Regions from separate parts of the Nocardioides plantarum genome, predicted to be linked through region 1. Evidence: predicted binding sites of a transcription regulator. Region 1 holds the regulator's gene; the other holds the start of a gene.
What was found. The regulator HrcA, encoded in region 1, represses chaperone genes, less so after heat shock. The targets are predictions, from matches to a motif close to TTGGCACTCGNNNNNNNCGAGTGCCAA.
Positions count from the first base shown of each region.

Region 2: groES (co-chaperone GroES) is a predicted target of HrcA. The motif match lies at 2,884-2,910, and genes of this name have one in related genera.

Region 1 covers NZ_VDMS01000004.1:333,563-339,366, reverse strand. The annotation lists gene FJQ56_RS17840 (hypothetical protein) at 1-566, opposite strand, end outside; gene hrcA (heat-inducible transcriptional repressor HrcA) at 735-1,781, shown strand; gene dnaJ (molecular chaperone DnaJ) at 1,841-2,998, shown strand; gene FJQ56_RS17825 (16S rRNA (uracil(1498)-N(3))-methyltransferase) at 3,031-3,771, shown strand; gene FJQ56_RS17820 (Gmad2 immunoglobulin-like domain-containing protein) at 3,944-4,897, opposite strand; gene FJQ56_RS17815 (Gmad2 immunoglobulin-like domain-containing protein) at 4,925-5,804, opposite strand, start outside.
Region 2 covers NZ_VDMS01000001.1:686,141-691,944, forward strand. The annotation lists gene FJQ56_RS03050 (hypothetical protein) at 1-49, opposite strand, end outside; gene FJQ56_RS03055 (hypothetical protein) at 51-593, opposite strand; gene groL (chaperonin GroEL) at 715-2,340, opposite strand; gene groES (co-chaperone GroES) at 2,456-2,752, opposite strand; gene FJQ56_RS03070 (class I SAM-dependent methyltransferase) at 2,947-4,131, shown strand; gene FJQ56_RS03075 (MBL fold metallo-hydrolase) at 4,151-4,765, opposite strand; gene FJQ56_RS03080 (S-(hydroxymethyl)mycothiol dehydrogenase) at 4,765-5,804, opposite strand, start outside.

The sequences.
Region 1 (5,804 bases):
GTGGTGGAGACGGCGCGGCGCAGCTCGACCTGGTGGCACAGGTTGGCGTGCTCGGCGGAGCGCTGCAGGTAGCCGCGGTTGAGCACGTGGTCGGCGGAGCCGAAGGCGTCGACCGGGACGCGTACCTGCCCGTCGGCACGGGGGAGCGTGAGGACGACGACGTCGACCAGCAGGACGATGGTCTCGCGGACCTCGCGGCAGCACTCGCAGCTCTCGCGACCCTGGCTGGCCAGGCGACCGCCGAGGGTCAGCGTCGCGTCGCGGTCGTCGGAGGCCAGGCGGCCCAGACCGCTCTCGAGGGTCAGCAGGGCGCGACGACCGCGCTGGGCGGCGTCGACCAGGCGGGTGCCGACCGGGGCCGAGAACGTCGGCACGCCGCCGAGGTCCTGCATGCCGAGCTCACCGGCGCCGCCGGCGCCGGGGTCACCCAGGTCGCCGAGGACGTCGTCGACCCCGTCGACCACCAGGTTGACGCCGGCCGGGCAGGCCAGCACCGCACGGGCGACCGCGGCCAGGCGGACGGGGTCGCCGGTGGTGGCGGTGGTGTGGTGGTCGAGGCTGGTCATGCGGGGCTCCTCGCGCGCGGGGACGGACGGCGGACCGACCGAGTGACTAAGGCAAGCCTAACCTCATCGTCGTACGTCGTCCACTCCGGTTCGGGGGAGCGGTAGGCTTGGCACTCGGTGCCGACGAGTGCCAGACGAGTCCGGACTCATGCCAGGGGAGGTCAGCACATGCAGGAGGAGCGACGGATCGCCGTCCTGCGCGCGATCGTCCAGGACTACGTCGCCACCGAGGAGCCCGTCGGCTCCAAGGCGCTCGTGGAGCGGCACGGACTCAACGTCTCGCCGGCCACCGTGCGCAACGACATGGCCGCGCTCGAGGACGAGGGCTACCTCACCCAGCCCCACACGAGCGCCGGGCGGGTCCCGACCGACAAGGGCTACCGGCTCTTCGTCGACCGGCTCGGCTCGGTCAAGCCGCTCAGCGCCCCCGAGAAGCGTGCGATCGCCAGCTTCCTCGACGGGGCGGTCGACCTCGACGACGTCGTGTCGCGCAGCGTGCGGCTGCTGTCGCAGCTGACCCGCCAGGTCGCCGTCGTGCAGTACCCCACGCTCTCGCGCTCGACGGTGCGCCACCTCGAGCTGGTGGCGCTGGCCCCCGAGCGGCTGCTCGCGGTCGCCATCCTCAGCACCGGGCGGGTCGAGCAGCGCATCGTCGAGCTGACCGCACCGATCTCCGACGACGACCTCGCCCGCCTGCGCAGCCGGGTCAACCTCGCCGCCACCGGCGAGGTCATCGCCGACGCCGTCACCGCGCTCCGGTCGCTCGGCCCCGTCGATCCCGCGCGCGACCCCACACTCGGGGACGCACCCCTCGCCGACCACACCACCGCCGTCGCCCAGGTGCTCGCCGACGCGATGGGCAACCACCGCTCCGACGAGCGCGTCGCCGTCGGTGGCGCCGCCAACCTGGCGCGCTACGGCGACAGCTTCGAGTCCGCCGTACGCCCCGTCCTCGAGGCGCTCGAGGAGCACGTCGTGCTGCTCAAGCTCCTCGGCGAGGCCAGCCCGGCGGGCACGGTCACGGTGCGCATCGGCGCCGAGGGCCCGATCGAGGACTTCTCGGCCACCAGTGTCGTCGCCACGGGCTACGGCCCCCACGACGACGCGCTCGCCACCCTCGGCATCGTCGGTCCGACGCGGATGGACTACCCCGGCACCATGGCCGCGGTCCGCGCCGTCGCCCGCTACGTCTCGCGGATCCTCGACGAGGCCTGACGGCCCGTCGTACCCCCGCACACCAACCCACGCACGCACCCACGCACGAAGGAACGCAGTTGAGCCAGGACCCGTACGACCTCCTCGGAGTCGCCCGCGACGCGGACGCCGACACCATCAAGAAGGCCTACCGTCGTCTCGCCCGTCAGCTCCACCCCGACGTCAACCCCGACCCGGAGACGCAGGAGAAGTTCAAGGAGGTCACGGCGGCCTACGAGGTGCTGTCGGACCCCCAGAAGCGGGCGGCGTTCGACCGCGGCGGCGACGCGTTCGGCGGCGCCGGCTTCGGCGGCCAGGGCGCCGGCTTCTCGTTCACCGACATCATGGACGCGTTCTTCGGCGGCCAGGGCGGGGCCGGCGGCGGCGGACGTGGTCCGCGGTCCCGGATGCGTCGGGGTCAGGACGCGCTGATCCGCATCGAGATCGAACTGGCCGAGGCCGCGTTCGGGGTCACCCGCGAGCTCAAGGTCGACACCGCGGTGCTCTGCGAGACCTGCCACGGCGACGGTGCCGCGCCGGGCAGCCAGCCGGTCCCGTGCGAGACGTGCCGGGGCCAAGGCGAGGTGGCGGTCGTGCAGCGCTCGTTCCTCGGCGAGGTCCGGACCCTGCGCCCCTGCAGCGCCTGCCGCGGGTTCGGCACGATCATCCCCGACCCGTGCCGCGACTGCTCCGGCGACGGCCGCGTCCGCGCGGGCCGCACCCTGACCGTCAAGATCCCGGCCGGTGTCGACACCGGCACCCGGGTGCAGCTCGGTGAGCAGGGCGAGGTCGGGCCCGGCGGCGGTCCCGCCGGCGACCTCTACGTCGAGATCCACGTCGCGCCCCACGAGACCTTCGTGCGCCAGGGCAACGACCTGCACTGCACCGTCACCCTGCCCATGAGCGCGGCCGCGCTCGGCACCACCCTCACGCTCCCCACCCTCGAGGCCGACGTCGAGAACGGTGCGGGGTCCGGGGTCGAGACGTCGTTCGAGATCGACATCGACCCCGGCACCCAGTCGGGCACCGAGCAGGTGCTGCGCGGTCGCGGCGTGCCCGGCCTGCGCGGCGGACGGGGCGACCTCGTCGTCACGACCGTCGTCGAGACCCCCACCCGCCTCGACCCGCGCCAGGAGGAGCTGCTCCGCGAGCTCGCCGCGATCCGGGGCGAGGAGCAGCCGACCGGGCAGGTCAAGGCCCAGCAGAAGTCGGTCTTCGGGCGACTCTTCGGCCACTGATCCGACGCTGATCCGACGCTGATCCGACGCTGATGTCTCTCCCGGTCCACCTGGTTCCCTCGCTCGACGGCGTCCGGGTCGGCGACCCGGTGGTCGTCGAGGGCGACGAGGCCCACCACGCCGTCGCCGTACGCCGGCTGCGCGCGGGTGAGCGGGTCGTGCTCACCGACGGCCTGGGCGCCACCGTGGTCGGCACGATCACGACGACCGGCAAGCGGCTGCTCGAGGTCGTGGCCGACGAGGTCACCCGCGAGCCGGAGCCGACGCCGCAGGTGGTGGTGGTCCAGGCCCTGCCCAAGGGCGATCGCGGCGAGCTGGCCGTCGAGGTGCTCACCGAGGTCGGCGTCGGCGAGATCGTGCCCTGGGCCGCGGCCCGCTCGGTGGCGGTCTGGAAAGGGGAGCGCGCAGAGAAGTCCCTGGCCCGCTGGCGCTCGACGGCCCGCGAGGCCGCCAAGCAGGCGCGGCGCCCGTGGCACCCGACCGTGGCACCGCTGGCGTCCACCGACGACGTCGTCGCCCTGGTCGCCGCGGCCGACCTGGCCGTCGTGCTGCACGAGGACGCCGTGGCACCACTGGCCTCCCTCGACGTCCCGGCGTCCGGGCGGGTCGTCGTGGTCGTAGGCCCCGAGGGAGGCCTGACCGACGACGAGGTCGCGGCCTTCGTCGCGGCCGGCGCCGTCAGCGTGCGGATGGGCGCCGAGGTGCTGCGAACCTCCACCGCAGGCGTGGCCGCGGTGGCGGCGCTGCTGTCGCGCACCGACCGGTGGGGTTGAGTCGACCGACTCGCGCAATCGAACGAGTCGGGTGCCGCGACCCGGCCCAACCCCTCCCGACTCGTTCGATCGAACGAGTCGGGTGCCGCGACCGGGCCCAACCCCGCCCCGACCCGTTCGATCGAACGAGTCGGGTGGTGCAGCGCCAGCACCCGGCCACCCCCCCCGGGAGTCAGCCGACGGTGAAGGTCTTGGTGTCCTCGAACGGGCCCGGGCCCTCGCCGTCCGACGGGTCGTCGGTCCGGGCCACGAACGTGTAGGTGCCGGCCTCGAGTCCGCTGATGTCGACCTCGGCCTCGAAGGGGTAGAGGCGGTCGCCGAACTGCTCGGCGGTCGTGAAGTCGGAGATCACCTCCTTGCCCGAGGAGTCGAGGACGGCGTACGGGACGGTGGCCTCGAACGAGCTGGCCACCCCCGACACGGCAAGCGTGCCGGACGCGGTGGCGCCCTCCTCGGGCGTCGTGACGCTGACCAGCGCGAGCACCTCGAGCTGGGCGGCGGCCTTGACGCCCTTGCCGGTCGGCTGGCCGTAGAGATCGGCGGAGCTGCCGTCGGACAGGACCGTCCGGACCGGGTCGCGGGTCTGTGCGGCGCCCTGCAGCGTGTAGACGAGCGACTGCACGGCCAGCCTGGCCTCCACGGACGACGTGCCCTTGCCGGCGGTGAGGGGGGAGTCGTCGCCCAGCGTGACGACGATCGCGCCGTCGCGCTGCTCGACCGACTCGACCGTCACCCCCTGCAGGAGCGTGCCGTAGTCGGGGTCGAGCGCGTCGCCGCCGACGAGAAGCGTGGCGGCCTCCTCGAGTGGGTCGTCGGACTCGACCCGGCGGAACTCGCGGTAGAGCCGCGGCCCCATCGGGGTGTCACCGGTGAAGTAGACCGGGACGACGACCGTGCCGGGCTCCGGCGCGTCGGTCTCGGTGGGGCTGGAGTCGGTCGAGGGCTCGGTCGGCGCGCTCGACGACCCGGTGCTCGCGGGGGTCGTGGGGCTCGGCGTGCTGCTCGAGGTGGCCGGGTCGGTCTGGGTCTCGCCCGACGTGGGGTCGGTGTCGTCGCCGCAGGCCGTCAGGCCGGCGAGGAGGGTTCCCGAGAGGGCGAGCACGGCGAGACCGTTCCTGGTGTTCATGGGTTCCATCCTGTCGGGGTGGTGCGGTCAGGTGACGGTGATCGAGCGCGTGTCGGTGGTGGGGCCCGCGCCCTCGCCGTCGGACGGGTCGGAGGTCGACGCCTCGAAGGTGTAGGTGCCGGGGGCCAGCGCGGAGACGTCGACGGTGGTCTCCCACGGGTGGAGCCGCCCGAAGCCCGACGCGGTCGCCGCTCCCGAGACGACGACCTCACCGCCACCGTCGACGACCCGCCACGGCACGGTGGCCTCGAAGGAGTCGGCGACCCCCCGCGCGGTGAAGGCCCCCGTCACCGCTCGGCCCTCGACCGGGTCGGAGATGTTGACGTCGGCCACGACGTCCGGGTCGCGGGTGAAGCCGTCGTCCGGCACCGGGACGCCGAGGACGGTCGGCCCGGTGAACCGGACACCGGCGTCGGTGCGCCCGGTCGCCTGGACGGTGTAGACGACCTGCTGGACCGCCAGCACCGCCTCCCGCTCCGACATCCCCTCCGGGCGCTCGGCCAGGCTCGCGGGGACCGTCACGGTCCACGAGCCGGCGAGACCGGTCCCCGTGAGGCTGACGTCGTCGAGGGCTCCCGGCCACAGGGTGCGGTAGTCGGGATCGTCGGCGCTCGCGGTGGTGGCCAGCGAGACGGTCTGCTCGGCGTCGGACCGACCGACCCGGTGGAACTCGCGGAACAACGCCGGCCCCTCGGGAGTGTCGCCCACGTAGTAGATCGCCCGCGGTCGCGACCCCGCCGGCGCCTCGGTCGGCGCGGTCGGCCCGGGGGACGGAGCCTCGAGTCGTGCGGGGTCGGACGACGTCTGGTCCGGCCTGGTCGTCGCAACGGCGGGGCCCACACCCCGGGTCGGCCCGTCACCGTCACCGGTCGCCACCACTGCGACCGCCACGACGACGGCCGCGGCG
Region 2 (5,804 bases), on a different contig from region 1:
GCACCAGGACGAGCAGGACGGCGACCCGGCGGTCGCGCAGCACGCCCATCTCAGGTCACCTCGCCCTCGACGTCGTCGACGAGCCACGCACCGTCGACGAGCTCGACGGTGATCCGGGCGCGGTAGCGGGTCGTGCTCCGCTCGCCGGCCCGCGTGGTCGTGACGTCGACCGAGACGAGCACGATCGCCCGGTCGCTGACGAGGTACTCGGTGGCGGTCCCGTCACGCGGCAGCCGACCTGTGAGCCGGAGCCGCTGGCTGGTGATCCGCTTGGTCAGGGCCCGCACGCCGGCGTCGTACTGCTCGACGAACTCGGGGGTCCCCAGCCGGCGCATGCGGGTCATGTCGGCCTTGACCGTGCGGTGGTCGAGGGTGAAGTACGTCGTCGCGGCGGTCCGGGCGGCCTGCACCGCCTGCCCGGAGCGGGTCCGGGTCCAGCCGGCGGCACCGATGTCGGCCGGCCGCAGGCTGATCGCGTCACCGCCCCGGTCCCGGTCGCGGACCAGGACCACGTCGGTCGCGACGACCAGGAGCAGCAGCACCGCGAGCAGGCCGCAGAGCAGGCCGGAACGTCGCGGCGTGGCGTCGTCCATCGCTCCTCCCAGGGCTCACGGGCTGACCGGGCCACCCTGGCACGAAGCGGACCGGCGTGCGTGGAAAACGGCCGGCGGCCCGGTGCCGAGGCACCGGACCGCCGGGGGTGGAGCAGGTGGATCAGTGACCGTGGCCGTGGCCGTGGCCGCCGGCGCCGGCGGCCTCGTCCTCGTCCTCGGGCTTCTCGACGATGAGCGTCTCGGTGGTGAGCAGCATCGCGGCGATGGAGGTCGCGTTGATGAGCGCGGAGCGGGTGACCTTGACCGGGTCGAGGACGCCCTGGGCGACCAGGTCGCCGTAGGTGTCGTCGGCGGCGTTGTAGCCGTTGCCGACGCCGAGCTCGCGGACCTTGCTGGTCACGACGTAGCCGTTGACGCCGCCGTTCTCGGCGATCCAGCGCAGCGGCTCGTCGGCGGCCTTGCGGACCACGCGGACGCCGAACGCCTCGTCACCGGTGAGGCCGAGGTCGCCGTCGAGCACGGACACGGCGTGGATCAGCGCGGAGCCACCGCCGGGGACGATGCCCTCCTCGATCGCGGCGCGCGTCGCGGAGACGGCGTCCTCGATGCGGTGCTTCTTCTCCTTCAGCTCGACCTCGGTGGCCGCGCCGACCTTGATGACGCAGACGCCGCCGGCGAGCTTGGCCAGGCGCTCCTGGAGCTTCTCGCGGTCCCAGTCGGAGTCGCTGTTGTCGATCTCGGCCTTGATCTGGTTGACGCGGCCCTCGACCTCGGCGCTGTCGCCGGCACCGTCGACGATGGTGGTGTCGTCCTTGGTGACCACGACGCGGCGGGCGGTGCCGAGCACGTCGAGACCGACCTGGTCGAGCTTGAGACCGACCTCGGGGGCGACGATCTGGCCACCGGTGAGGGTGGCGATGTCCTGCATCATGGCCTTGCGGCGGTCACCGAACGCGGGGCTCTTGACCGCGACGGCGTTGAAGGTGCCGCGGATCTTGTTGACGACCAGGGTCGACAGCGCCTCGCCGTCGACGTCCTCGGCGAGGATGAAGAGCGACTTGCCGGCGGCGATGACCTTCTCGAGCAGCGGGAGCAGCTCGGACACCGAGGAGATCTTGCCCTGGTGGAGCAGGATGTAGGGGTCCTCGAGGACGGCCTCCATGCGCTCCGGGTCGGTGACGAAGTACTGGCTGATGTAGCCCTTGTCGAACTGCATGCCCTCGGTGAACTCGAGCTCGGTGCCCATGGTGTTGGACTCCTCGACCGTGATCACGCCGTCCTTGCCGACCTTGTCGAAGGCGTCGGCGAGCAGGTCGCCGATGTGGTTGTCGCGGCTGGAGATCGTCGCGACCGAGGCCATGTCGTCGCGGGTCTCGACCTCGCGGGCCGACTCGAGCAGGGCGTCGCTGACGGCCTGCGCGGCGAGGTCCATGCCGCGCTTGAGGCCCATCGGGTTGGCACCGGCGGCGACGGCACGCAGGCCCTCGTGGACCATGGCCTGGGCCAGCACGGTGGCGGTGGTGGTGCCGTCACCCGCGATGTCGTTGGTCTTGGTCGCCACCTCCTTGGTGAGCTGGGCGCCGAGGTTCTCGAACGGGTCGTCGAGCTCGATCTCACGCGCGACGGTCACACCGTCGTTGGTGATGGTCGGCGCGCCCCACTTCTTGTCGAGGACGACGTACCGGCCCTTGGGGCCGAGCGTGACCTTGACGGCGTTGGCGAGCGCATCGACGCCGCGCTCGAGCGCGCGGCGGGCGTTCTCGTCGAACTCCAGGATCTTGGGCATCTGGGTGTGGCTCCTTGCGAATCAGGTGCTTGAGGTGGTGCGGGGGCGAAAAGCGGTTCGGGTCGTGTGCCTGGCACCGGTCCTCAGACCGGCCGCAGGCACACGACCCGAGAGATCAGGAGACGACCGCGAGGACGTCGCGCGCGGAGAGGATGAGGTACTCCTCGCCGGCGTACTTGACCTCGGTGCCGCCGTACTTGCTGTAGATCACCTTGTCGCCGACGGAGACGTCGACCGGGATGCGGCCGTCGCCGTCCTCGTTGGAGCGACCGGGACCGACGGCCACGACCTCGCCCTCCTGGGGCTTCTCCTTGGCGGTGTCCGGGATGACCAGGCCGGAGGCGGTGGTCTGCTCGGCCTCGAGGGGCTTGACGACGATGCGGTCCTCGAGGGGCTTGATGTTGACCGACACGATGTCGACCTCCACTTTCACTGTTGTCACTGGTGCGGTGGGCTCAGGTGGCGCTCGCGGGAGTACGCCGTCGCGGGGGTCGCACGTTCGCAAGCGCTGGCACCCTCGGGTCGAGAGTGCCAGTTCCGAAACTAGCACTCCCCCCACGCGAGTGCCAGGGAGGGTTGGCCGGGCCGGACTGGCAGGATCGCGGCATGGACCTCGACGCCTTCCGCTGGCTGCTGACCGACGACGGCCAGGCGCTGCTCGCGTCCGCGACCACCGCCACGGCCGAGGCCGGCGGCGACGCGGGCGGGCTCGCGGTCCAGACGGCACTGCGCCGGCAGGCGACGCCCGAGCACGTCGCCGCGGCCCTGACCCAGGTCGGGCTGCGCCGCCGGGCCGAGGTCAAGCTCGGTCCCAGCGCAGCGAAGATGTACTTCACCCCCGACGGCCTCGAGCAGGCGACCAGGCTCACCGTGGCCCGCCACCGGGCCGGGCGGCTCACGGCGTTCGACGCCCACACCCACGTCGACCTCGGGTGCGGCATCGGCGGCGACCTGATCGCGGTGGCCGAGGCCGGCATCACCTGCGTCGGCTTCGACCTCGACCCCGTCCGGGTCGCGGTGGCCGAGGCCAACCTGGCGGCGCTCGGGCTGCCCGGCGCCGTGAGCGTGGCCGACGCGACGACGGTCGACACCTCGCCCTTCGACGTCGCGTTCGCCGACCCGGCCCGGCGTACGGGCGCGGGGCGGACGTTCCGGGTGGAGGACTGGACCCCGCCGTGGTCCTTCGTCGAGACGCTGCTGCGCCGCGACTCGTGCGTCAAGGTCGCCCCGGGCATCCCCCACTCGCTGGTGCCCGACGGGGTCGAGGCCGAGTGGGTCAGCGACCACGGCGACGTCAAGGAGGCGGCCCTGTGGTCGGGCCGGCTCGCGACGACCGCGCGCCGCGCCACCGTGATCGGCGACGGCGGCCTCGCCACGCTCACCGACGAGGACGACCCCGGCGCCGCGTCGGTCGGGGTGCGCGAGGTCGGCGACTTCCTCTACGAGCCCGACGGCGCCGTGGTCCGCGCCGGGCTCGTCACAGCCGTGGCGGCCGGCGTGGGCGGTGGCCTGGTCGACGAGCACATCGCCTACGTCACCTCCGACACCTCGTTCCGTACGCCGTTCGCCCGCGGCTACCGCGTGCTCGACGAGCTCCCCTACCGCGAGAAGCTACTGCGGGCCGCGCTGCGCGAGCGCGGCGTCGGGCGGCTGACCATCAAGAAGCGCGGGGTCGACGTCGTGCCCGAGCAGCTGCGCAAGCGGTTGGCCCTCTCCGGCGACCGCGAGGCGACGATCGTGATGACCCGGGTCGCCGGAGTCGGCACCGCGTTGCTCGTGCAGCCGTTCTAGGCCTCAGCGGTTCCAGGCCTCAGCCGTCGAGAGCGGTGCGCTCGGCCCCGATGGTCGTGTCGTCGCCGTGGCCGGTGTGGACGACGGTCTCGTCGGGCAGCGCGAACAGCTTGGCCCGGATCGATGCCTCGATCGTGGGCCGGTCGCTGAAGCTGCGGCCGGTGGCACCGGGGCCGCCCTGGAAGAGGGTGTCGCCGGTGAAGACCGCACCGAGGTCGTGGACGTAGAGGCAGACGGCGCCAGGAGCATGGCCCGGGGTGTGCAGCACCTTGACCGAGGCCCCGGCGATCTTGAGGCTCTGCTCGTCGGAGAGGTCGACGTCCCACAGGTAGTCGGGGTGGGTGAGCTCCCAGACCGGCTTGTCGTCGGGGTGCAGCAGGATCGGCGCGGTCACCCTCTCCCGCAGCGCCGGGGCCACCCGGCTGTGGTCGTCGTGGGCGTGGGTGAGCACGATCGCCTTGACCTGGCGGCCCGCGACGACGTCGAGGATGGCGTCGACGTCGTGGGGGGCGTCGATGACCAGGCACTCGTCGTCGTCGCCGAGCACCCAGACGTTGTTGTCGACGTCGTGGGTCTCGCCGTCGAGGCTGAAGGTGCCCGAGACCACCGCGTGGTCGATGCGCAGCGTGCCCATCAGAGGATCACCACCGAGCGGAGCACGTCGCCGCCGTGCATCTTGTCGAAGGCGGCCTCGATGTCGTCGATGCCGATCTCCTCGGTGACGAACGCGTCGAGGTCGAGGCGACCCTGCAGGTAGAGGTCGACGAGCATCGGGAAGTCACGCGAGGGCAGGCAGTCGCCGTACCAGCTGGACTTGAGCGCACCGCCGCGGCCGAAGACGTCGATCAGCGGGATCTCGGGGATGGTCATGTCGGGGGTGGGCACGCCGACCAGCACCACGGTGCCGGCGAGGTCGCGGGCGTAGAACGCCTGCTTCCAGGTCTCGGGTCGGCCCACGGCCTCGACGACGACGTCGGCGCCCTCGGCGCCGGGGTAGGTCTCGGCGCAGATGCGCTTGATCTCCTCGACCGGGTCGACCTTCGAGGAGTCGACCGTGTGGGTCGCACCCAGCTTGGTGGCCGTCTCGAGCTTCTTGGCCGAGATGTCGACGGCGATGATCGGGCTGGCGCCGGCCAGCGCCGCACCGGCGATCGCGGCCACCCCGACGCCACCGCAGCCGATGACGGCGATGCTGCGACCGCGACCGACCTGGCCGGTGTTGATCGCCGCACCGATGCCGGCCATCACGCCGCAGCCGAGCAGGCCCACGGCCGCCGGACGGGCCGCCGGGTCGACCTTGGTGCACTGGCCGGCCGCGACGAGGGTCTTCTCGGCGAACGCGCCGATCCCGAGCGCGGGGCTGAGCTCGGTGCCGTCCTCCAGCGTCATCTTCTGGGTGGCGTTGTGGGTGTTGAAGCAGTACTGCGGCTCACCGCGGTTGCACGCGCGGCAGTCGCCGCACACCGCGCGCCAGTTGAGGATCACGAAGTCGCCGGGCTTCACCGACGTCACGTCGGGGCCCACGGCCTCCACGATGCCGGACGCCTCGTGGCCGAGCAGGAACGGGAAGTCGTCGTTGATCCCGCCCTCGCGGTAGTGCAGGTCGGTGTGGCACACCCCGCACGCCTGCACCTGCACGACCGCCTCGCCCGGACCCGGGTCGGGCACGTTGA